One region of the Geodermatophilus sp. SYSU D00697 genome, then DNA from elsewhere that is predicted to be linked to it. Evidence: riboswitches for the same ligand, from Rfam matches in the RefSeq annotation. Region 1 holds a riboswitch; each other region holds the start of a gene.

Region 1 (7,614 bases):
CGACGTGCTCAAGGCCGCGACCGCCCAGTGGCAGGAGTGCCTGGAGATCGGCGCGGACAACGGCTGGCGCAACGCCCAGGCCTCCGTGCTGGCCCCCACCGGGACCATCGGCTTCATGATGGACTGCGACACGACCGGCATCGAGCCGGACTTCTCGCTGGTCAAGTACAAGAAGCTGGTCGGCGGCGGCTCGATGCAGATCGTCAACCAGACCGTGCCGCGGGCCCTGCGCAGCCTGGGCTACCAGGACGAGCAGATCGAGGCGATCGTCGAGTACATCGCCGAGCACGGCCACGTCGTGGACGCCCCGAGCCTGCGCCCGGAGCACTACGAGGTCTTCGACTGCGCGATGGGGGAGCGGGCCATCTCCCCGATGGGCCACGTCCGGATGATGGCCGCGGTGCAGCCGTTCATCTCCGGCGCCATCAGCAAGACGGTCAACATGCCGGAGACGGCGACCGTCGAGGACGTCGAGAACATCTACTTCCAGGGCTGGAAGCTCGGCCTCAAGGCGCTGGCCATCTACCGGGACAACTGCAAGGTCGGCCAGCCGCTGTCCGACGCCAAGGCCAAGAAGGCCGACACGACGGCCGCGGCCGCGGAGGTGGCGGCTCCGGCTGCGCTCGCCCACCCGGTGCGCAAGCGGCTGCCGAAGAAGCGGACCAGCATGACGACGTCGTTCTCCGTCGCCGGGGCCGAGGGCTACATGACCGCCGGCATGTACGAGGACGGCAGCCTCGGCGAGGTCTTCCTCAAGCTGGGCAAGCAGGGCTCGACCCTGGCCGGTGTCATGGACGCCTTCTCGATCGGCATCTCGATCGCGCTGCAGCACGGTGTGCCGCTGGAGACCTACATCCAGAAGTTCACCAACATGCGCTTCGAGCCGGCCGGCATGACCGACGACCCAGACATCCGCATCGCCCAGTCGGTGATGGACTACATCTTCCGTCGCCTGGCGCTGGACCACCTGCCGGTGGAGAAGCGGGCCAACCTCGGCATCTTCAGCGCCGAGGAGCGCGCCGCCCAGGTCTCCGGCTACGGCACCTCGGCCTCCACGCCGGAGGTCGTCGAGGAGGAGGTCGACCTGGAGGCGCTGCGCACCTCCGCGCCGGCCGAGGGCCCGGCCCAGCCCGAGCCCAAGGCGGATAAGTCGGTCAAGGAGGCGCACTCCTCGGCCGAGCTGCTGGAGTTGGTCACCGGGACGGCCACCGACGCGCCGCTGTGCATGACCTGCGGCACGAAGATGCGTCCGGCCGGCAGCTGCTACGTCTGCGAGGGCTGCGGCTCCACCAGCGGCTGCAGCTGATGTAGTCGGCCGGGACGTGTTGTCCGCGCCGGTCCGGGCGGCGTCGTCCCGAGTTCGGGCAGCACTGTCCCGGTCTCCGCCAGCGGGACTCCCCGACCACTGAGGTCGTCACCGGCCCGGTTCCCTCCAGGAGCCGGGCCGGTGGCGTGTCTGGCGCAGGAGTGAGCAGGCCACCCGGCGCTCGTCGGTGACTCCGTGGCTGGGGTCAAGGGGTCACCGACGGTGTCGATACTCCTCAGTAGCGCATCCAGGATCATCGTGTCAGCAACGCAGGAGTGTCCCTTCGTGACCCAGCCAGGAGGGGTTCAGCCGAACCCCCACGACCACGGCGGCCAGCCCGGCCCCACGCCCCCGGCCGACAACCGGCCCCCGGTCGGCCCTCCATCCCAGTCGCCCAGGCAGCAGGTCGGCGCTCCCCAGCCCCAGCCGCCGTACGGGATCCCGCAGGGCTCCTGGCAGCCGCCCGCCCAGCCCGGCCCGAGCCTGCCCACGCCGCCGAGGCACCCCTGGTTCAGGCAGAAGCGGTTCCTCATCCCGGCCGGGGTGCTGGCCGTGGCGGTGCTGGGCGCAGCCGTCGCGCCGAAGGAGGACACCGACAGCGCCCCCGTCGCCAGCTCCAGCGCGCCCGTGGTGGAGACGTCGGCACCCGCGTCGGGACCTTCCTCCGCTCCGCTCCCGTCGATCAAGGAGGTCGCCCCGGCTCCTTCGCCGGCTCCGGCCTCGGAGCCTTCCTCTGCTACCGCGCCGCCGGTCGAGGAGGTCGCCCCGACTCCTCCGCCGGCCCCCGCGCCTGCTCCGGCTCCCGCACCGGCACCTGCGCCCGCTCCCGCGCCTGCCCCGGCTCCTGCGCCCGATCCGGCACCCGATCTCACGGTCGGCCAGGAGAACGCGCTGGAGTCTGCGGGGGACTACCTCGACTACTCGTCCTTCTCGCGCTCCGGGCTCATCGAGCAGCTCGAGTACGAGGGCTACTCGACCAGTGACGCGACGTGGGCCGTCGACCGCCTGGACGTCGACTGGAACGAGCAGGCCGCCCAGTCCGCCAGGGACTACCTCGACTACTCGTCCTTCTCGCGCTCGGGGCTCATCGAGCAGCTGGAGTACGAGGGCTTCACCCCCGAGCAGGCCGAGTACGGGGTGAGCCAGGCCGGGTTCTGATCCAGGCCCACCCGGTGCGCTCCCCGGCGCACGCCGGGACGTCGGTGCCGGGTGCGCTGACCGGACCCACCGGAGGCCCGCCTGCTCGGGACCTCGTCGTGCCGCCCCGGCCGCCTCGTGCGGCCGGGGCGGTCCCGTCTCGGCGCCGGCCGGAGACGTGCCCGAGCCGCCGTCACCGGCCGCGACGTGCAGGCACCCGGCGGGCGCTGCAGCGCGAGGGAGGCGCACCGCGAGGGGCGCTGCACCGCGAGGGCCGCTGCACCGGCTGCCCACCACGCCGGAACCAGGTGATCGACCGCGTTCCCGGATGGTCGCCGGTCAGCGACCGGCGTCGTCGTCCGGAATGCCGTCCGGGACCCACCGCGGACCGGCCTCGTCGGGCCGGGGACGGTCCTGACGGTGCAGCCGGATGGCGACCAGCGCGACGTCGTCCTCCGAGGATCGCCCGCTGCTGGACGGATCCGGTCGCGTTCTCGCCGGCGGGAGCCGTCGGGACGAGGGGGCGCAGTCTGGGCCGGCCGCGGGCCGCGGGCCCACGAGCGCCCCGCCGCCGGGCCGTGCCTGGTGCAACGATGGACGCCCGCCCGGTTGGCTACTTTACGATGTTCACACATCGGCGAGCGCTGCGGGGGATGGCCGGGGGTGGCGTGTGCGCGGAGGTCCCGACGGTTCGGCCAGCATCGAGGCCGAGGCCGGGGGACGGGTGCTCCGGCTGCGGGGCGAGGTCGACGTGGACGTCGTCGAGCGTCTCCGGCGCGAACACCCCGGCGGGCTGCCGCCGATCGCGGCCATCGAGGCCGGCGAGGTGACCTTCCTGGACGCGGCATGTGTCGCCCTGCTGGTCGAGCTGGCCCAGGTGGCCGACCGGCAGGGTCGGACGCTCGTGCTGCGGTCCGCCTCGGAGCGGGTCGACCGGGTGCTACAGCTGACCGGAGCGGACGCCCTGTTCCAGCGATCCGGATGACGTCGGCGGCGCTGCCCGGGTCGGGGCCTCGGCCGGCGGGATCGTCGCGCCCGGTGCGTCGGTGGTCTCGAGGAGGTCGCTGAGGAGGTCTCGTGTGGAGGTCAGCTCCGTGACCAGCAGCTGCCGCGCCACCGCCAGCAGCTGCGAGGTCCTCGGGTCCCGCAGCGAGTAGCGCACCGCCGAGCCCGAGCGGTGGGCGAGGACGACCTGAGCCCGCCGGAGGACCGCGAGTTGTTGGGAGAGCTGCGACATCTCCACCTGGAGCTGGGTCGCGAGTTCCCCGACGGTCCGCTCTCCCTGGGTCAGCTGCTCCAGGACCAGCACGCGCAGGGGATGACCCAGGGCCTTGAACAGATCGGCCTTCGCAGCGGCGATCGGGACATGGCGGTAGGGCACGTCCCGGACTCTACGGGCCGGTGATCGGCGGGGTCCCGTCCCCGACGGGGGTCCACCCCGGGTGGGGGAGTCGGCCCGGCCGGGGCCGCATCCCGGGGCGCGGACGGCAGCGCCCCCCAGCGGCGGACGGCAGCGACCCCCCACCCGCGACGGCAGCGACCCCCCACCCGCGGACGGATGGGGGGTCGCTGCCGTGGTGTCGGAGACCCGGGCTCGGAGGGGTCAGCCGCGGTAGTTCACGTGGACGTGGTCGAAGTGGTTCGCCGTCACGCCGCCACGGTCGGCCATCGCCTTCCAGGTGCCGGTCGGCGAAGTCAGGATCCGCTGCTGCCAGATCACGTACTCGACGCCGAGCTCGTCCCAGTGGTCGACCTGGTACTGGGCGATGGCGTCGCCGAGGGCCGCGTCGGACAGGACCATGTAGTCCAGGGCCAGCCCGGACGGGTGCCCGTGCGGGTCGACCGCGCTGCCGCGGGTGCCGCCGATGGTGATGCCGGCGGCGCCGGCCACGTTGCTGACCACCGCGTCGGCGGCCGCCTGGGCCTGCGGCCGCACGGCGCCGGCGCTGTTGGTGATCTGCGCGACCGCTGGAACAGGTGCCGGAGCGGCCACGGCCTGAGCCGGGGCGGCGGCAGCCACGGGCGCGGAGTTGCCGACGGTGCCCACCTCGACGGGCGCGACGGCGGCCTGCGCGGCGCCGGCGACCAGCAACACCTGACCGGGGAAGATCAGGGTCGGGTCGCTGCCGATGACGCCGACGTTGCGCTGGTACAGCTCCCGCCACGGCTGGTGGAACGTGGTGGCGATCCCCGCCACCGTGTCGCCCCGCTGGACCGTGTAGACGTCCGACGGGGCGGCGGCCGGGGCCGGAGCGGCCTCCGGGGCCGGGGCGGCAGCCGGGGCCGCGGGAGCGGCGGCCGGCGCGGGTGCCGGCGTCCCGGCAGCGGCCGGCGTGGTGCCGTCGGTCAGCTGCTTCCCGCAGGTCGGCCACGCGCCGATGCCCTGCCCGGCGAGGACCTTCTCGGCGATCTCGACCTGTTGCGCGGGGGTGGCGAGGTCGGCGCGGGGGGCGAGCTCGGTCCCGCCGTAGCCGGCCCAGGTGGACTGGCTGAACTGCAGCCCGCCGTAGTAGCCGTTGCCGGTGTTGATGCTCCAGTCGCCGCCGGACTCGCACTCGGCGACGCCGGTCCAGTCGTGGGTGGTGGCGGCGGATGCCGGGGTGCTCAGGACGCCGAGTCCGACGACGGTGGCCCCTGCCGCGACGGGGGCCTTGGCGATGACCTTCTTGGTCCGGACATAGCGCGGCGCACGGTGCTTGGCCATGGGTGATCTCCGATCACCGCCGGCGAGGTGAGCTGTCGGGTTCGGACGATCGGTGCCCGGCCGCGGGTCGCGGCTTCACCCCGAGGCGCGCCCGGCCGTTCGGCCGGAGCGCCGTGGAACGTGGGTCCCCCACCCCTGCCCTGAGGTTCTGGAGACGGCTACCGGTGGGCAGGGTTTGGCGGACCGGCGCCACGCTCCCATCTGCGGAACGCAGCCAAAACGTTACGTTGGGTCATGTGAACTGTCGCCGTGACGGTCGTCACGCTTTGGTGTGCATGGGGAGGACGGGCAGGTCGGGGCGAGAGACTCCGCGGACGTGCTCTCCGGCACAGCGGTCCCGGCGGCGGCACAGCGGTCCCGGCGGCGGCACAGCGGTCCCGGCGGCGGCACAGCGGTCCCGGCGGTGGCACAGCGGTCCCGGCGGCGGCACAGCGGTCCCGGCGGTGGCACAGCGGTCCCGGCGGTGGCACAGCGGTCCCGGCGGCGGCTGGCGAGCGGTCCGGCCGCCGCCGGGGGGCGGTCACAGGACCTGGTGGCCGTACATCTCCCCGAGCGGGTCGGCGATCAGCTCGATGCGGGCGCCGTCGGGGTCGCGGAAGTACACCGACACCCCGCTGTGCACCTCGTGCGGCACCCCGGCGGCGGTCAGCCGCCGCACCAGCTCCTGCCAGCGCTCGGGGTCGACGCTGATGGCCATGTGGTGCAGCCCGCCCAGCACCTCGGCGTAGGGGCCGACGTCCAGGCCGGGGAAGTCGAAGAAGGCGATGAGGTTGCCGTTGCCGATGTCGAAGAAGAAGTGCGAGGAGCCGGGGTAGTCGCGGTTCTCGATCAGCTCGGTCAGCGGGAAGCCCAGGACGTCCTGGTAGAAGCGCACGGTCCGCTCGACGTCGCTGCTGATCAGCGCGGTGTGGTGCAGGCCGCGGGCGGTGGTGGCGGGGCGCTCGCCGGCCGGCCGCAGGTACGCGGCGCGGATGCGCGCCCGCTCGGCCTCCAGTGCAGCGGGGTCGGGGGCGGTGGTCGTCATCGGGGTGCGTCCTCTCGGGTCGGGGCGTCAGCGGTCGGCGGAGGGGGCGAGCCGGAACTGCTCCCGCCGCTCGGCGGGCACGAGGTCGAGGTAGGCCGGGTGCCGCTGGATGTAGCCGCGGATGAACGGGCAGAACGGCAGGACGGCGTGGCCCGCCGCCCGCGTGGCGTCCAGGGCGCCGCGCGCCAGCACCGAGCCCAGCCCCCAGCCCTCGAAGGCCGGGTCGATGACGGTGTGGGTGAAGGCGACCGACGACGCGGTCCGCCGGTACTCGGCGAAGCCGGCGACCTCGCCGTCCACCCGCACCTCGAAACGGCCGGCCCCGGGCACGTCCACCACCACCGGCTCGTTCTCGGGCATCGCACACCGGTCCTCTCGGTCGACGGCAGAGTCTTGCAGGCGAGGACCGGCGCGCACGCCGATCCCGCCGGCGACCGACGAGACGCGGCCCGGGCGGCTCAGGAACCGGCGGCCCGCGGCCGGGGGACGATCGGGCCCGGTCCGACGCGGCCCTCCATCAGGCAGGTCGTCCCGGCGGCCCGCGTTCGTGCGCCCTCGATCCGCCGCCGTGCCTCCTGCACCAGCGTGCCGTCCTGCCGGGGAGCGCAGACCAGGATGGGCCGGTGCGCCCGGACGGCGGGGTGGGCGAAGGCCTGCTCGACCAGCTGGGCGCTCAGCGGGTCCGGCAGGTCGGGGCCGTCGGCCCAGAACTCGACGACGACCTCGCCGTCGGGCTCCCACACGTGCGCCTCCGCGACCGCCACGGCGGACATCACCACGGTGACCCCGGTGGGTTCGACGAGCAGCTCCCAGCGCCGTCCGTCGGGTGTGCCGCCCGGGATGCGGCGGGGGCGCGCGACGGCGGTGGGGGCGGTCCTGGGGCGGGGCGGCTGCGCGGCAACGGTCAACGCGGTGCTCCTCGGGACGGGTGTCGGGTGAGCCGTCTCCACGGTGCCGAGCGGGCGGTGCCCCGCGCAGGGCCGTTGGTCCCGGAATCAGCGGTCCACCTCGGGTCGAGCCCGAGCGCGGACAGGCCCGGACCGGTGCGGCAGGGTGTCCCCGTGGCCGGGGGGCCACCGGAGGCGGTGCGCGGGACGCGGTCGTCGCGCCGTCCGGACGCGAGTCGAGGAGACGGTGCATGAGGACACGCGGAGCCGTGCTGCGGGGACCCGGCGACTGGGAGGTCGTCGACCTGGAGGTCCGGGACCCGGGCCCGGGTGAGGTCCTGGTCGACATGGCCTACGCGGGCCTGTGCCACTCCGACGAGCACCTGCGGTTCGAGAGCGCCCGCTATCCGATCGTGGGCGGGCACGAGGGCGCCGGCGTCGTCCGGGCGGTCGGTGCGGGCGTGACCGGCCTGGCGCCCGGCGACCACGTGGTGACCGCCTTCCTCCCCACCTGCGGCCACTGCCGCTGGTGCGCCTCGGGCCGGTCCAACCTGTG
Region 2 (7,614 bases), on a different contig from region 1:
GGACGTCGCTCGCTCGCACGTCGTCCACCACCAGGCAGTCGCGAGCCGCAAGGCCGCCATCTACCGGCGGGCTCTCGTTCGTCGTCATCCGGAGCGTGACGAGCTCATCCGGGGCTGGACGACGGAACTCTGTCCTCTGCCCGCGTGGGCCGATCCCACCATGGCTGCCGCACCGTCTGGAGTCGCCGCGTGAACCGCTCGAGCCTGCCCGTGCAGGAGCCCTCCCCGGCACCGCCCACGTCGGTCGTGGAGTCCGAGCTCCGTGGGGCGCGTGACCAGGTGGTCGCGCACGTCGCCCAACTCGCCCAGGCGGGTTCCCTGGACGCCGGCAACGGCGACGTGATGGACGCGTGGCTCGAGGGTCTGCGCCGGGAGATGCACGCCCGCCGTGCCAGCGAGCGGACCAACTCGGCCGCTGCGGCACAAGGGCGAGTCGCCGAGCTCGAGGCGGAGGTCCTCAAGACACGAAAGCTCTCCGACGCGGCCACCGCCGCCGTCGAGGACGCGGAGCGCGAGCTCACCGCTGCCAAGCGGCGGGTGCTCGAGCCTGCGGAGAACCATGCGATCGACCAGCGGGAGCGCAGGCGCAGGCCCCGTGCCACCTCGGATCCCCTGGAGGGACTCGTCCGGCCGCGGTTCCACCGGTTCCTCGTCATCGCGTTCCTGGTCGTCGCGGCACTGGGTGACGTGGCCACGTTCCGCCTCGTCATCGCCACGACGTTCACGGACGGCGAGGAGTACGTCGTCTGGATGCTCACACTCGCCTTCGCCGCCGCCTCGGTGGGCCTCATGCACTTCGTCGGGCGGGCCTGGAAGGAGCTGCGCCAGGCTCGGGGAGGCCTGGGGCGACCGTCGATCTTCCTCATGCTGGGCGGATGGCTGCTCCTCGGAGCAGTCGCCTTCGTCTTCCGCGTGCAGAGCCAGGACTCGACCTCCGCCGCGTCGGACGTCTTCGGGTCGGCCGGGGCTGCTCAGGCGCAGCACGACCCTCTGCTGTCCGCACTCCTGCTCGCTGGGCTGTACGTGGCCTCGGGGCTCCTGGCCTTCTACTCGGGGTTCACCGAGCACCACCCCCACATGACGACCTATTTGGCGCTACGGGAGACGTTGCCGGCCCACCGGAGGGCGGCTGCCGAGGCTGCAGCAGTGGCGACTGCCCGACAGCAGGAGTTGGCGCTTGCCCGCACCGAGGAGGCGCGAGCACATCAGCGCGCTGCTGATGCCTCCACCGAGATCGACGCCGGCATCGATGCGTTGAAGGAGTTCGTCCGCGTGGAGGTCGCCCGCTACATCGGGCTGCCGGAGGCCACCAGCGGACTGACCGCCGGGCGTGGCGCGGACGTCTCCTCGGAGCCGACTGCGCGCCGACACGGCGTGAACCTCGTCCCGACCTCGCGGGACGCCCACGACCGCTTCCACGGCAACGGCACCCACGCCGGCAGCCACTGACCACTGCGGTCCTCACCACATCCGAGAGGCCTCCCTGTGCGAAAGAGCGCCATCCCCCGCGGTGTCTCCGCGGTGGCAACCGTCCTGACCCTGGCCGGTGTCCTGGCCGGCTGTGGGGGTGACGAGGCGGTGGGGGACCCGACCGGTGCGGTGGCCCTGGTGGCCGGAGCACGCAGCAACATGCCGCCGCCGCAGCTCGACGGTCCGGCGGCCGCGGTCTTCGATCAGGCTCTCCAGGACCAGTCACTCGTGACCATGGTCGTCGCTGACGGCGAACCCGCGGTGCAGTTCTCGGGGCAGATGCTCATCACGGGCAACAACGGACCTGCACGCGAGGAGAGTCGGGAGCGGAACAGGGAGACCCTGGCCGCAGAGATCGAAGCGCTCCGTGCGGAGGACGAAGAGGCCGATCTCCTCACAGCTCTGGAGGAGGCAGCGCGCAGCATCTCAGCGGTGGAGACGCCGCCTCGGACGATCGTGGTCGTCGACTCAGGCCTCTCCACCGTTGCGCCGCTGGACTTCACCCAGCCCGGCCTGTTGGAGGCGGACCCGGAGGAGGTCGTCGACAACCTGGTGGCGCTCGATGCCCTGCCGGACCTAGGTGGAGTCAGGGTCATCCTGCAGGGAATCGGCGACACTGCCGAACCTCAACAGCGGCTGAGCATCGCGCAGCGGAACAACCTCATCGCCATCTGGAAGGCGATCATCGCCGCCGCCAATGGGGGCGTTGAGCCCGAGGTCGAGGACACACAGCTGAGCCGGGAGCTCCTCGATGAGGAGCTGCCGAGAGTCACGCTTGTGCCGGTGCCCGAGGGGCCGGTCTGCGTCAAGGGAACCATCGTGCTCACCGGGGCCGACGTCGCGTTCCGGCCGGACTCGGCCGAGTTCGTCGACGAGGCCGAGGCCCGGACGGTCCTGGCACCCATCGCCGGGCAGTTGGTCGGGAACGGCGTGACGGCGACCCTGACCGGGACCACGGCGGACGTCGGTGACATCACCGGACAGAAGGACCTCAGCCGACTACGTGCCGAGGCGGTCCGGGACCTGCTCGTCGACCTCGACGTCCCGGCCGGCAACCTGACCCCTGACGGCGTCGGGAGCGAGTTCCCCGGCTATGTCCAGGACCACGACGCTGAAGGCAACCTGCTCCCTGGCCCGGCGGCGCAGAACCGGAAGGTCATCATCACGCCGTCGATCGGGACCGCGGGCCTGGCCTGCGACTGACGGACGGTGCCCCGGCCGCCCTCAGGACGGCCGGGGCGCCGCGACTCACGCGACCCGACGGGCCCCGACGTAGCTCGGCATCGAGTCGAGGTTCACGACCTTGACCGGCTGGCCGGCGGTGGAGGCGTGCACCATCTGGCCGTTGCCGATGTACATGGCCACGTGCGAGACCGGGCTGTAGAAGAACACCAGGTCACCGGGCTTGAGGTCGGACTTCGCCACCGGAGCGCCGAAGGTCGACTGCGCCCGCGAGGTGCGCGGCAGCTCGACGCCGGCCGCCCGGTAGGCGAACGTCGTCAGCCCCGAGCAGTCGAAGGCGTTGGGACCGGTGGCGCCCCAGCCGTACGGGTCGCCCTGCTGGGCCAGGGCGGTGTCGACGGCCTTCTGGGCGGCGCCGTTGGGGGCGGCGGCCGCAGCGAGGGCGACGGCGCCGGAACCGGCGTCACCGGCGTCAGCCTGGGCGGTGGCCGGAGCGAGGGTCACGGCGGCGCCGGCAACGGCGGCGATCGCGATCCCACGGAAAGAACGGCGTGCGAAAGACGTGCGTGCAGTCGTCATGGACGACGGGGTCTCCTGTTCTCCACGGCCGCCTACCGGGTTAGCTGACGGGTTCGGACGGGGGAGTCGCCCGGCGCGAGATGCGCTTCACCCCAGGGATGCGGTGGGTCCCCGGTCCGGGCGCGGCGGGTACCGCGTCCGGTTCGGCGTAGTCCGGCCGGTGTCACGCGGTTCGGTGACGAGAGGCCCGGCAGGACCGCGGACGACCGTAGGAGAGCGCGACGGCCGTCGCAGGCGGCCGGACGGTCGCGCGGCGGCGGCGTGTCCGGATGGCGACACGCCGCCGTGACCACGGAGGACTACGGAGCGCGCAGGAATGTCATGGGTGCGTTTCCGCAGGTCAGAGGCGTGGGACCAAAGTATGTGGAAGGCGGAGTGTTCTCACACGGCGTGACGTCCGTATCGCGGACAGCAGCTGGAACCCGGGGGTTGGCGCAGGCGTTGGGCGGGCACGACCACAGACGACCGAGAACGAGGAGGGACACACCCCATGGCCGGAATGATCCGGAAGCTGGTGGCGTCGGGGATCGCGGCGAAGGTCATCCAGGAGGCCCGCAAGCCGCAGAACCAGGCCAAGATCAAGGAGTTCATCGCCAAGATGGGCGAGCAGAACAAGAAGCGCGGCGGCGGCAAGGGCTACGGCCGCGGCCCCGTCCACTGACGGCTCCGCTGGGGAGCCCCCGCCCGGCACCGGGCGGGGGCTCCCGGTGAGCACCCACCGGGTCGCGGTGCTCGACGACCACCAGTCCGTGGCGGCCGAGTTCGCCGACTGGTCCCGCGTCCCCGAACCGCTCGACGTCGTCGCCTTCGCCGACCACCTCGACGACGAGGACGCCCTGGTCGAGCGGCTCGCCCCCTTCGACGTCGTCGCCACCGTGCACCTGGTCCTCGGCGAGGGCACCCGCGGCATCGTCGGGCGCGCCGAGCTCGGCCGGATGAAGCCCACCGCGATCCTGGTCAACACCTCGCGCGGGCCGGTCGTCGACGAGGCCGCCCTGGTCGAGGCGCTGTCCGACGGGCGGATCGCCGGCGCCGGCCTCGACGTCTACGACCGGGAGCCGCTGCCCGCGGACTCCCCGCTGCGCAGCGCGCCGCGCACGGTCCTCACCCCGCACCTGGGCTACGTCACCCGCCGCGGCTACGAGGTCTTCTACCGCGAGGTCGTCGAGGACGTCGCCGCCTTCATGGCCGGCTCCCCGGTCCGGGTGCTCGACCCCGCGTGACCGCTGCCCGGCGCGGGTACTCCCGCGGCATGACCGAGGGCAACCTGACCGGCCGGCCGGCCGGTGGCGTCAACGAACCGACCGACGGGGTCCCGGGCACGCGTCCGGAGGAGGACCTGGTCGGGCCGCCGTCGCAGCAGGAGGAGCCGCGCGCCGCCCGGGACGGTGAGATGTCGACCAACCCGGGCGAGAGCGCCAGCGGCGTCCCGGACACCGACCACCCGCTCGGCGGCCGGAACGGCTGACCTCGCGGCTACGGCCGGCCGGCGTGGGGGACGTCGACCTCGGTGGCCACCAGGACCGCCTCGCGCACCGGCGCCCGGTTGTGCTCGTAGAAGTCCGGCGCGCAGCACATCAGCAGCGTGCGGCCGTCGTCCCCGCCGAGCATGCAGGCGTAGACGCCCAGGCCGGACGGCGCGGCGACCTCGTCGAGGACCTCCCCGCCCTCGGCCACGCGGACCACCCGGCCGCCGACCGCGTCGGCCGCCCAGATCCGCCCCTCGGTGTCCAGCGCGCAGCCGTCAGGGGCGACCGTCAGCTGGCCGAGCACCTCGTCGACCGTCGTCCCGGTGACCTCCGGGCCGAGCGACGCCCACACCCGCCGGTTGGTCAGCGACCCGTCGGCGCCCAGGTCGAACGCGGTGTACCGGTTGCCCAGCGTCTCGCCGACGACGAGCGTGCCGCCGTCCGGGGTGATGACCGAGCCGTTCGGGAACTGCAGCCCCTCGGCGGCGACCGACACCGTGCCGTCCGGGTCGATGCGCTTGAGCGACGCGGTCGCGGCGTTCCCGCCGCCCATCAGGTCGAAGCCGAAGTCACCGACGAACACGTGCCCGCCCGCGTCGACCACCAGGTCGTTGAGGTGCCCACCGCAGTGCTCGGCCAGGTCGGCGTGGGGAGTGAGCGACCCGTCGGCGTACCGGAGCACCCGGCGGTCCTTCATCGACACGACCACCAGGGAGCCGTCGGGCAGCCAGCCCAGCCCGGACGGCTGCTGCTCCACCTCGACGACGACGGTCTCCGCACCGTCGGGGGTCACCCGGCTGACCGTGTGCCGGTAGAAGTCCGAGATCCACCACGTGCCCTCGTGCCAACGCGGCCCCTCGAAGAACCCGCCGCCCTCCAGGACCGTCCTGAGCTGCCGTTCCGCCATGCTCGGGCACCCTAGGGGGACCCGCCCCCTCAGCGAGGAGTCACACGTGCCCGGACCCGTGATCGCCGTCGTCGGAGCCACCGGCCAGCAGGGCGGCGCCACCGCCGCCGCACTGCTGGACGCCGGCGCCCGGGTCCGCGCCCTCGTCCGCGACTCGGGCAGGGCCCGGGACCTCGCCGACCGCGGCGCCGAGCTCGTCCCCGCCGACCTCCAGGACCCCGACAGCCTGCGGACGGCGTTCCGCGGCGCGCAGCGGGTGTTCGCGATGACCACCCCCTTCGGCCCGCGGGGTGTGGACGGCGAGGTCGCGGACGGCACCGCCCTGGCCGACGCGGCCGCCGACGCCGGCGTCGAGCACCTGGTGTTCAGCTCCGTCGGCGGCGCCGAGCGGGGCACCGGCATCCCGCACTTCGAGAGCAAGCGCCGCGTCGAGGAGCACATCGTCTCCCTCGGCCTGCCCGCCACGTTGGTGCGGCCGGTCTTCTTCATGGAGAACCTGCGGTGGATGGCGTCGGCCGAGGACGGCGCGGTCGTCGTCCGGATGGCGCTGCCGGCCGGGGTGCCGCTGCAGATGATCGCCGTCGCCGACATCGGCGCGGTCACCGCGGCCGTCCTGCTGGACCCCTCCCGGGTGCCCGGCGGCAGCATCGAGATCGGGGGCGACGAGCGGACCGGCGAGCAGGTCGCCGCCGCCTTCGGCGAGCGCGCCGGGCTGCCGGGCCGCTACGAGGCGCTGCCGCTGGACGCGCTCGGCGACGACGAGGACTCCCGGGCGATGTTCGCCTGGTTCGCGCGGCCGCCGGCCTACCGGGCCGACGTCGCCGCCACCCGCGCCCTGGCGCCCGGCCTGCAGGACCTGCCCACCTGGCTGGCCCGCACCGGCTGGACCCCCTGACGTCCCGGCGCGGACCGATCGCGGAGGGTCACGCCCGCCGCGTGTCGGGACGGGATCCCCGCGACACGGCCGGGGGAGCGGCGGGCCGCGGGTCCGGCTGCCCGAGGCTCCGTCGTCATGACGGGCAGAGTGGGGGTCCCCGGGCTGGCGTTGCCGATGGTCACGGCGGCGACCCGGCTGGACTACCTGAGCCGGCGGGACAACGCGACGGCGTCCTCGCGGCGGCGCGCCCCGGCACCCACGCACTCCTGGACGGCCCACCTGCGCGGCGAGGTGGACCCCCTCGACCAGGAGGAGTCCCTGGAGCTGCTCGACCTGGGCGTCGTCCTCGCCCGCCGGGCCTACGACGCGCAGCACCTGGGCATCCGCGCGGCGCTGCGCACCGGGGCGTCGTGGGCGCGGATCGGGGAGTCGCTCGGCACCACGCCGCTCAACGCGTGGAACCGGCACCAGCGGTGGATCGAGGAGCAGGTCGAGCTCTTCGAGGCCAGCCGCGGCCGGGACGGCCTGGACGACGCCGGCGCGATGGAGGCGTTGCGGCTGGCCGGTGACCGCCCGATCGGCCTGGGCTACGTCCGGCGCGCCGGGGACGCGGACCCCGGGAGCTGACCGCGGCGGCCGGTGCCGCCCCGGCGAGTCGTTTCCCCCCTCCGCACCCCGGGCAGGCCCCGGGGGACCGAGGGGATCCACGGAGGGACGACGACATGCAGGTCGGCTACAAGCTCGCCACCGAGGCGTTCGGGCCGGAGGAGGTCATCCGGCAGACGGTCCGCGCCGAGCAGGCCGGCTTCGACTTCGTGGAGCTGAGCGACCACTTCCACCCGTGGCTGGACGACCAGGGCCACAGCGCGTTCACCTGGTCCCTGCTGGGCGCCATGGCCGCGCGGACCGAGCGGATCGGCCTGGCCACCGGCGTCACCTGCCCGATGATCCGGTACCACCCGGCGGTGATCGCTCAGGCCGCGGCCACCGTGCAGATCCTCTCGGGCAACCGCTTCACCCTCGGGGTCGGCGCCGGCGAGCGACTCAACGAGCACGTCGTCGGGCAGGGCTGGCCGGCGGTGCGGATCCGGCACAAGATGCTCCGCGAGGCCCTGGAGATCATCCGGCTG
Region 3 (7,614 bases), on a different contig from region 1:
GGTCCGCGGCCGGAGGCCGGGGGGCGCCCGTCGGGGCTGGAGGCGCTGGCCCGGGAGGTGCGCGGGGCCCTGGGCGTCCCCGACCTCAACCCCGACTCGCCCGGCGCGCTGCTGCGGGCCCTGCAGGACGCCGGGCTGCCGGTGCGGGACACGCGGTCCTGGACCCTCGAGCAGCTCGACCACCCCGCCGTCCCGCCGCTGCTGGAGTACAAGAGGCGCTCCCGGCTCCTGACGGCCAACGGCTGGAACTGGCTGGACACCTGGGTGCGCGACGGCCGGTTCCGCTCGGTGTTCGTGCCGGGGGGCGTGGTGACCGGGCGGTGGGCGTCCAACGGCGGGGGTGCGCTGTCGGTGCCCGTCCAGGTCCGCCCAGCGGCGGTGGCCGACGACGGCTGGCGGTTCGTGGTCGCCGACGTCGCCCAGCTGGAGCCGCGGGTGCTCGCCGGGATGAGCGGGGACGCCGCGATGGCCGAGGCGGCCCGGTCGTCGGACCTCTACCAGGGCATGGTGGCCGCCGGCGCGGTGGCGACCCGCGCCGAGGCCAAGGTCGGGATGCTCGGGGCGATGTACGGCGGCACCCGCGGGGCGAGCGGCCGCATGATGCCGCGGCTGGCCCGCCGGTACCCCCGCGCGATCGGCCTGGTGGAGGAGGCCGCCCGCGCGGGGGAGCGCGGCGAGGTGGTGCACACCCTGCTCGGCCGGGGCTCCCCGGCGCCGGCCGGCGCGTGGGCGGAACGGCCGGTCGACCTCGGCGAGCCGTCCGACGAGGGGGCTCCGCGCGAGGAGCGGGACCGGGCCCGCCGCGCCTGGGGCCGGTTCACCCGCAACTTCGTCGTCCAGGGCACCGGTGCCGAGTGGGCGCTGTGCTGGCTGGCCGCCCTGCGCAACCGGCTCTGGCGACTGGGCGGCACCGGGACGGTCGACCAGCGCCCCCACCTGGTCTTCTTCCTGCACGACGAGGTCGTCGTGCACACCCCCGAGCACCTGGCCGACGACGTCGTGGCCGCGGTGCGGTCCGCCGCGGCGGAAGCGGGCCGGCTCCTGTTCGGCGCATTCCCCGTCGACTTCCCGCTCGACGTCGCCGTGGTGCGGTCCTGGGCCGACGCGGGCTGAGCGCACGAGACGCCGGTGCACGGCTGGGACCTCGCCCGCGCCGCGGAGGGGCGTTCCGGCCGACACGCGGCAGGGGTGCGCCGGACGCCCCCTGTAGCGGCACACGCGCGCAACCCCGCGGGCGGCCCGGCGGCCGGGGGCCCGGTCCGGCTGGACCTCGACTTCCGCGTCCGTGCCGGGCTACGGTCCCGCCCCACCACGGGCGCCCCGCGTGCCGCGTGCCCCGCCGGCCCCGCCCGTGGCGCTCACGACCGGGCACCCTCTGCTGCGGGTGCCAGTCTGGACCGTGGACCGTGTCCGACCCCTCCTCCGCAGGCACCCGCGACCGCAGCCGACGACCGCGGCACAGGGCCGGCTCGGCCGCCGCGGTCGTGGCGATGACGGCGCTGACCGCGGCGTGCGCGGCGGCCGGCGGTCCCGTCGGCGCCCCGGCGGCGTCCACGACGTTGCCCCCCGCGCCCCCGGCCGCGGTGCCACCGCTGCTGACCCAGGACCAGGTGGACACCGCGGTGGCCGCGCTGGACGGGCTGGTGACCGACGCGATGGACCGGACCGGGGTGCCGGGTGTGGCCGTCGCCGTGGTCCACCGCGACCGTGTCGTGCACGCGGAGGGGTTCGGGGTCCGCGAGGTCGGCCGGCCGGAGACGGTCGACCCGGACACCGTCTTCCAGCTCGCGTCGGTGTCCAAGCCGCTGGCGTCCACCGTGATCGCCGGCGTCGTGGGGCAGGGGACGATCGGCTGGGACGACCCGGTCCGGGCGTCGGACCCCTCCTTCGCGCTCAGCGACCCCTACGTCAGCGAGCACGCGACCTTCGCCGACCTGCTGTCGCACCGCAGCGGCCTGCACACCGGGGCGGGTGACCTGCTCGAGGACCTGGGGTGGGACCGGGGGTACATCCTCGACCACCTGGACCAGCAGCCGCTGGACCGGTTCCGGTCCAGCTACAACTACAGCAACTTCGGGTACACGGCGGCCGGGGAGGCCGCGGCCGCCGCCGCGGGGACCCCGTGGGAGGACCTGGCCCGGCAGGTCCTCTTCGACCCGCTGGGGATGACCTCGACCAGCTACCGCCACGAGGACTACGAGGCCGCGGCGAACCGGGCCGCCATCCACGTGCCGACCGGCGACGGGACCTGGGCGGCCCGGTACACCCGGGACGCCGACGCGGAGGCGCCCGCCGGCGGGGCGAGCTCGTCGGTCCGTGACCTGGCCCAGTGGATCCGCCTGCAGCTGGGCAACGGCGTCCACGCCGGCACCGGGGTCATCGACCCGGCCGCACTCGACGTCACCCGCGTCCCGCACTCGGTCTCCGGCCCGCCGGCGACACCGGAGGCCCGCACCGGCTTCTACGGCCTCGGGTGGAACGTCTCCTACGACGACCAGGGCCGGCTGCAGATCGGCCACTCGGGCGCGTTCGCGCTGGGCGCCGCCACGACCGTCCTGATGCTCCCCGGCGAGCAGTTGGGCATCGTGGTGCTGACCAACGGGCGCCCGCAGGGCATCCCGGAGGCGATCGCCGCCGGGTTCTTCGACGTCGCCAACCACGGCGAACCCACGGTCGACTGGCTGACCTTCACCGCCGCGATCTTCGAGCAGATCGAGCAGGCCGACGCTCCGGAGACCGACTGGACGCAGCCAGCGGCCGACCCGGTGCCGGCCCGGCCACTGGAGGCCTACACGGGGACCTACGCCAACTCCTACTACGGCCCGCTCACCGTGGCCGCCGACGGTGGCGCCCTGACGATGTCGATGGGGCCGCCGGACCGGCCGACGTCCTTCGCCCTGACGCACCACTCCGGGGACACCTTCACCTTCGAGACCATCGGCGAGAACGCCAACGGGCCGGCCGGGGCCGTCTTCACCGTGGACGGCGCCTCGGCCGCGACCGTGCGACTCGACTTCTACGACCGCACCGGGCTGGGCACCTTCACCCGTGCCTGACGGACCCCGTCAGGGCGTCCGGGCACCGCGCGGGACGGGACGGGAGTGCATGCGTGGGCGGAGCGGGACGGGGATAGGTTGAGCCGCATGTCGATCGAGTCGTCCGGGGGTGTCCCGGCGGGGACGGTCCGGGACCTGGGCCTGCCCGGCCGGGCGGTCTCCGCGCTGCTGCGCGCGGGGGTCACCAGGACCGAGGACCTGGCGCGGCTGTCCCGGCGCGACCTCGCCGCGATCGGCGGCCTCGGTCCCGGCATGATCGCCGCGATCCGGAACGTCGTCCCCGAACCAGTCGCCCGCGTGCCCCGTGCCGCGGCCCCGTCGGAGGCCGAGGTGCGCGCCGAGGCCGTGGCCGCGGGCATCGAGCCGGACGAGGAGGAGGGGCCGCCGTCGCCGGCGATCCCGTCGTTCGAGTCGCTGCGGGGCCCGCGGCGGCGGACGACGGTCGACCTGATCGTCCCGGCGACGCCGCCCCCGGCCGAGTCGGCGCCCGCTCCCGACCGGGCGGCGCGGACCGCTGCCGCGGAGGGGCCGCGGCCGGCCGAGTACGCCGACCTGCTGCGGCTCTGCGCCCGCGGGGTCCGCGCCGCAGCGGGCGTACCGGTGCGGCTGGCGTGGTGGTCGCTGCGCGCGCCGGTGGCGGGGCTGCGGCGGCTGCTCACCGACCAGGCGCGGTAGGTGCCGACCGGGGCCGGCGACCGCCCGAGGGCGCTGGCCCTCGCCACCGGCCTGGTCCTGGTGCTGGGCACCTGGAACAACCTCGTCGTGACCCGGCTGCCCGGGGCCCCGGCGTCCTACGTCCCGGCGAACCTGACCGCCGCCGGCGTGCTGCTGGCGGTGGCGCGCGCCGCCGGGCTGTCCTGGGCCGAGCTGGGCCTGGCGCGGTCGCGGCTGGGTGCCGGGCTCCGCTGGGGCGGGGTCCCCGCTGCGCTGGTGGCCTCGGGGTACGCCGTCGCCGTCGCCGTCCCCGCCCTGCGGCCGCTGGTGCGCGACGCCCGGGTGGCCGGGGCCGACGGCGCCGAGATCGCCTACCAGGTCCTCGTCCGGATCCCGCTCGGCACCGTCGTGTGGGAGGAGGTCGCCTTCCGGGGCGTGCTCCTGGCCGTCCTCGGGCGGGTGCTGCCGCTCCGCGGCGCGGTCGCGGTGTCCGCGGCGGTCTTCGGGGTCTGGCACGTCCGGCCCACGCTCAGCGGCCTGGCGGCCAACGACCTGGTCGAGGGTCCGGTCGCCCGGGCGCTGGCCGTCGCGCTCCTGTGCTCCGGGACGGCCGCCGCCGGCGCGTTCTTCGCCTGGCTGCGGCTCCGCAGCGGGAGCCTGCTCGCCCCCACCGTGCTGCATCTCTCGACGAACACCCTCGGGACCCTCGCCGCCGCCGCGGCACACCGCCTCTGACCAGGGGAGCCGGCGTCGTCAGGAGCCCGCGTCCGACCGCCGTCCGGCCGCCACCACCTCGGTCAGCGTCGCGTCGTCCCGCGCGACCCACGCCCGTCCGTCGTCGGTCAGCACGAGCGGGCGCTGGATGAGCCGCGGGTGCTCGGCCAGCACGCGGATCCACGCGTCGGCGTCCCGGGGCAGGTCCCGCAGCCCGAGCTCCCGGGCGAGGGGCTCGGACATGCGGGTGATGTCCCACGGCTCCAGCTGCAGGGCACGGAGCGCGGCGCGCAGCTCGGCCTCCGTCGGCGGGTCGTCCAGGTGGCGGCGCAGCGTGTACTCGACGCCGGCCTCCTCCAGCTGGGCCCGCGCGGTGCGGCACTTGGAGCAGGACGGGGTGAACCAGACCTCCACGGGCCCACCCTAGGGGCGGCGCCCCTGGCCTCTCCCGCGGCGCCGACGACGGTTCGTGCACGTACCGCGCTCTGCGGGCGCCGACCACCGCGGTCCGTGCACACGACGCGGGTGGCCCCGTGCACGCGGATCGTCGGCGCCTACACCACCCGGCCGTCGACCGGGGGAGGCGCGACACACATCACCCGACGAATCGACGGTCCGCGATTGTCACAAACACATAACGCCGGTTACGGTGGTCGGGTCCGGCCGGTCCTCACGTCCCCTGCCGGGGAAGCCGAGCGGACGCCGCCGAGTCGCCCTCCGGGGCGAGCCGGGGACCCACCGCAGTACTGGGGTGAACCCCGCTCCCGGGCCGTCGTCCGGGTAGCGGGCAGGGCCGCTTCCCGCCCGAACCCGTCAGCTAACTCGGTAGGCGGCCATCGGAAGAACGGAGAGCCGCCGGATGGCGTGCCCCAGCCCTGCCGGATGCCCACCCTCGCTCCGGCACCGCCGGCTCCGGGCGCACCCTCGCACGTGATCGCCCGCGGCCGTCCCTGACCCGCCTCCCGCGGACCCTCCCCGAGCACCCTCGCTCGACCGGCGTCCCCGCCGTCTCCGTGGTGTCCGCACCGGCCGGCTCTCCCGGACCGCCGACGTCCCCCGACCTCCCCGCAGCCTGCGCCCCTCCGTGCGCACCTGCGCCCGCACCCTCGGAGCACCCCACCCCATGGACCCCCGCACCACCACCTCCCGCCGCGCCGACCGCCGCGGCCGGATCGCTCCCTCGCGCCGCCGCCCGGCCCTCCTCCTGGCCGCCGCCGCGGCCGGCGCGGTCGTGGCCAACGTCGTCATCGGCGCGGAGCCGGCCGCCCAGGCCGACGCCGGGGCGTCGGAGTCGGTCAGCGTCGCCGCCCAGCTGGGGCTCTCGGCCCAGTCCGCGCCCGTCGAGGTCGACGCGACCCGGGACCTGCAGCCGCTGGCCGACCTCGCCGCCAGCCGCAGCACCCGCGAGGCCGCGCAGGCGGCCGCCCAGCAGGCGCAGGCCGCCGCCGACCAGGCCGTGCTCGACCGGCAGAAGGCCGAGGCGGAGGCCGCCGCCCGGGCCGCGGCCGAGGCCGAGGCGGCCGCGCAGGCCGCCGCGCGACAGCAGGCGGAGGCCGCGGCCGCGCAGGCCGCCGCCGCACCGGAGCCGGCCGCTCCCGCCCGGGCCGCCGCGGCCGCGGCGGGTGCGGTCGCGCGCATCACCAACACCGCCGGGAGCATCAAGCCGGCCGCGCAGGCGGCCGCCAACGCGGTCGTCTCCAACGTCCCGGGCGCCGCCGGCATCAGGCTGGGCGGCACCCGCGCCAGCGCGGCCGACCCCGGCGGTCACCCGTCCGGCCTGGCGGTCGACTACATGGTCATGTCCGACGACGCCCTCGGCGACGCCATCGCCCAGTACCACATCGACCACTGGGACGAGCTCGGTGTCGAGTACGTCATCTGGCAGCAGCGGATGCTCTCCTCGCCCAACGGCTCCTGGAAGCCGATGGCCGACCGCGGGGGCGTGACGGCCAACCACTTCGACCACGTCCACGTGAACTACCGGGGCTGACACCCCGCCGGTCGGGCCCGGCGCGGCCGGAGGTCAGGGTCCGGCTCCCGTCCACGGGCGACCGGGCTGGGGTGGCGGCGCCCGACGGCCGGGTGTGGCATGGGGCTCGGGCACCGTCCCCGCCTGACCCCACGAGAGGCCTCCTCGGATGAAGCTCCTGCTGCCCGACTCGGTCCCGCTGGCCCCGGACCTGCCCGAGGGCGTGCACGCGGTCGTCTACGACGCCGCGGCCCCCGTGCCCGACGAGCACCTGGACGCCGAGGCGATGGTCGTGTGGGGCAGCTCCACCGCCGACCTCGCCGCCGTCGCCGGCCGGATGCCCCGGCTGCGCTGGGTGCAGACCCTGGCGGCCGGACCGGACGCCGTCCTCGCCGCCGGCTTCCCCGAGGACGTCGTCGTCACCGCCGGTGCGGGCCTGCACAGCGCGACGGTCACCGAGCACGCCCTGGCCCTGACCCTCGCCCTGGTGCGCCGCCTGCCCGCCGCCGCCCGGGCGCAGGGCGAGCACCGCTGGGCCCGCGAGCTCGGCGGGCTCCAGCCGCTGCACCCCGAGGGTGCGGTGACCACCCTGATCGACGCCCGCGTGCTCATCTGGGGGTTCGGTGCCATCGGGCAGACCCTCGCGCCGGTGCTCGCCTCGCTGGGCGCCCGGGTGCGCGGGGTGGCGCGCAGCGCGGGGGAGCGCGCCGGGTTCGCCGTCGTCGCCGAGGAGGACCTGGAGGCCGAGCTCGGGCGGACCGACGTCCTGGTCATGATCCTGCCGTCGACCGCCGGCACCACCCGGGCCCTGGACGCCGGCCGGCTGGCCGCACTGCCGGCGCACGCCCACGTGGTCAACGTGGGCCGCGGCTCGACCGTCGACGAGCCCGCCCTCGTCGCGGCGCTGGTGGAGGGCCGCATCGCCGGTGCCGCCCTCGACGTGACCGAGACCGAGCCGCTGCCCGCCGACTCCCCGCTCTGGGACGCCCCCGACCTCCTGCTCACGCCGCACGCGGCCGGCGGCCGGCCGGTCGGCGCCGACGACCTGGTCAGTGCCAATCTCGCGGCGCTGCTGGACGGCGGCGAGCTGCGCAACGTGGTGGAGCGGTGACCGACGTGCTGGCCGCGCTGGGCCGGGCGCGGCTGGTCCCCGTCGTCGTCCTCGACGACGCGCGGGACGCCGAGCCCCTCGCCGGCGCCCTCGTCGAGGGCGGGCTGCCG

The links. A riboswitch is a leader RNA that binds a small molecule or an ion and turns the genes downstream of it on or off. The one in region 1 is predicted to bind cyclic di-AMP.
Region 2: another riboswitch for cyclic di-AMP. It lies ahead of ACI79C_RS02890 (C40 family peptidase); the one in region 1 lies ahead of ACI79C_RS10275 (LysM peptidoglycan-binding domain-containing protein).
Region 3: another riboswitch for cyclic di-AMP. It lies ahead of ACI79C_RS16800 (hypothetical protein); the one in region 1 lies ahead of ACI79C_RS10275 (LysM peptidoglycan-binding domain-containing protein).

What each region holds. Positions count from the first base shown of each region.
Region 1 is NZ_JBJGYV010000009.1:85,789-93,402, reverse strand. Features, by position in the region: gene ACI79C_RS10295 (vitamin B12-dependent ribonucleotide reductase) at 1-1,306, shown strand, start outside; gene ACI79C_RS10290 (Ltp family lipoprotein) at 1,592-2,464, shown strand; gene ACI79C_RS10285 (STAS domain-containing protein) at 3,114-3,428, shown strand; gene ACI79C_RS10280 (ArsR/SmtB family transcription factor) at 3,384-3,824, opposite strand; gene ACI79C_RS10275 (LysM peptidoglycan-binding domain-containing protein) at 4,047-5,147, opposite strand; cyclic di-AMP (ydaO/yuaA leader) riboswitch at 5,150-5,311, opposite strand; gene ACI79C_RS10270 (VOC family protein) at 5,668-6,171, opposite strand; gene ACI79C_RS10265 (GNAT family N-acetyltransferase) at 6,199-6,531, opposite strand; gene ACI79C_RS10260 (hypothetical protein) at 6,630-7,079, opposite strand; gene ACI79C_RS10255 (NDMA-dependent alcohol dehydrogenase) at 7,310-7,614, shown strand, end outside.
Region 2 is NZ_JBJGYV010000002.1:191,789-199,402, reverse strand. Features, by position in the region: gene ACI79C_RS02905 (hypothetical protein) at 1-193, shown strand, start outside; gene ACI79C_RS02900 (hypothetical protein) at 190-1,449, shown strand; gene ACI79C_RS02895 (OmpA family protein) at 1,522-2,673, shown strand; gene ACI79C_RS02890 (C40 family peptidase) at 2,719-3,156, opposite strand; cyclic di-AMP (ydaO/yuaA leader) riboswitch at 3,245-3,390, opposite strand; gene ACI79C_RS02885 (hypothetical protein) at 3,722-3,892, shown strand; gene ACI79C_RS02880 (NAD(P)-dependent oxidoreductase) at 3,939-4,454, shown strand; gene ACI79C_RS02875 (hypothetical protein) at 4,451-4,699, shown strand; gene ACI79C_RS02870 (SMP-30/gluconolactonase/LRE family protein) at 4,708-5,607, opposite strand; gene ACI79C_RS02865 (NmrA/HSCARG family protein) at 5,654-6,502, shown strand; gene ACI79C_RS02860 (hypothetical protein) at 6,620-7,111, shown strand; gene ACI79C_RS02855 (TIGR03557 family F420-dependent LLM class oxidoreductase) at 7,207-7,614, shown strand, end outside.
Region 3 is NZ_JBJGYV010000019.1:35,151-42,764, forward strand. Features, by position in the region: gene ACI79C_RS16775 (bifunctional 3'-5' exonuclease/DNA polymerase) at 1-1,113, shown strand, start outside; gene ACI79C_RS16780 (serine hydrolase) at 1,407-3,056, shown strand; gene ACI79C_RS16785 (hypothetical protein) at 3,144-3,731, shown strand; gene ACI79C_RS16790 (CPBP family intramembrane glutamic endopeptidase) at 3,732-4,445, shown strand; gene ACI79C_RS16795 (ArsC/Spx/MgsR family protein) at 4,464-4,838, opposite strand; cyclic di-AMP (ydaO/yuaA leader) riboswitch at 5,118-5,271, shown strand; gene ACI79C_RS16800 (hypothetical protein) at 5,548-6,414, shown strand; gene ACI79C_RS16805 (phosphoglycerate dehydrogenase) at 6,563-7,504, shown strand; gene eda (bifunctional 4-hydroxy-2-oxoglutarate aldolase/2-dehydro-3-deoxy-phosphogluconate aldolase) at 7,501-7,614, shown strand, end outside.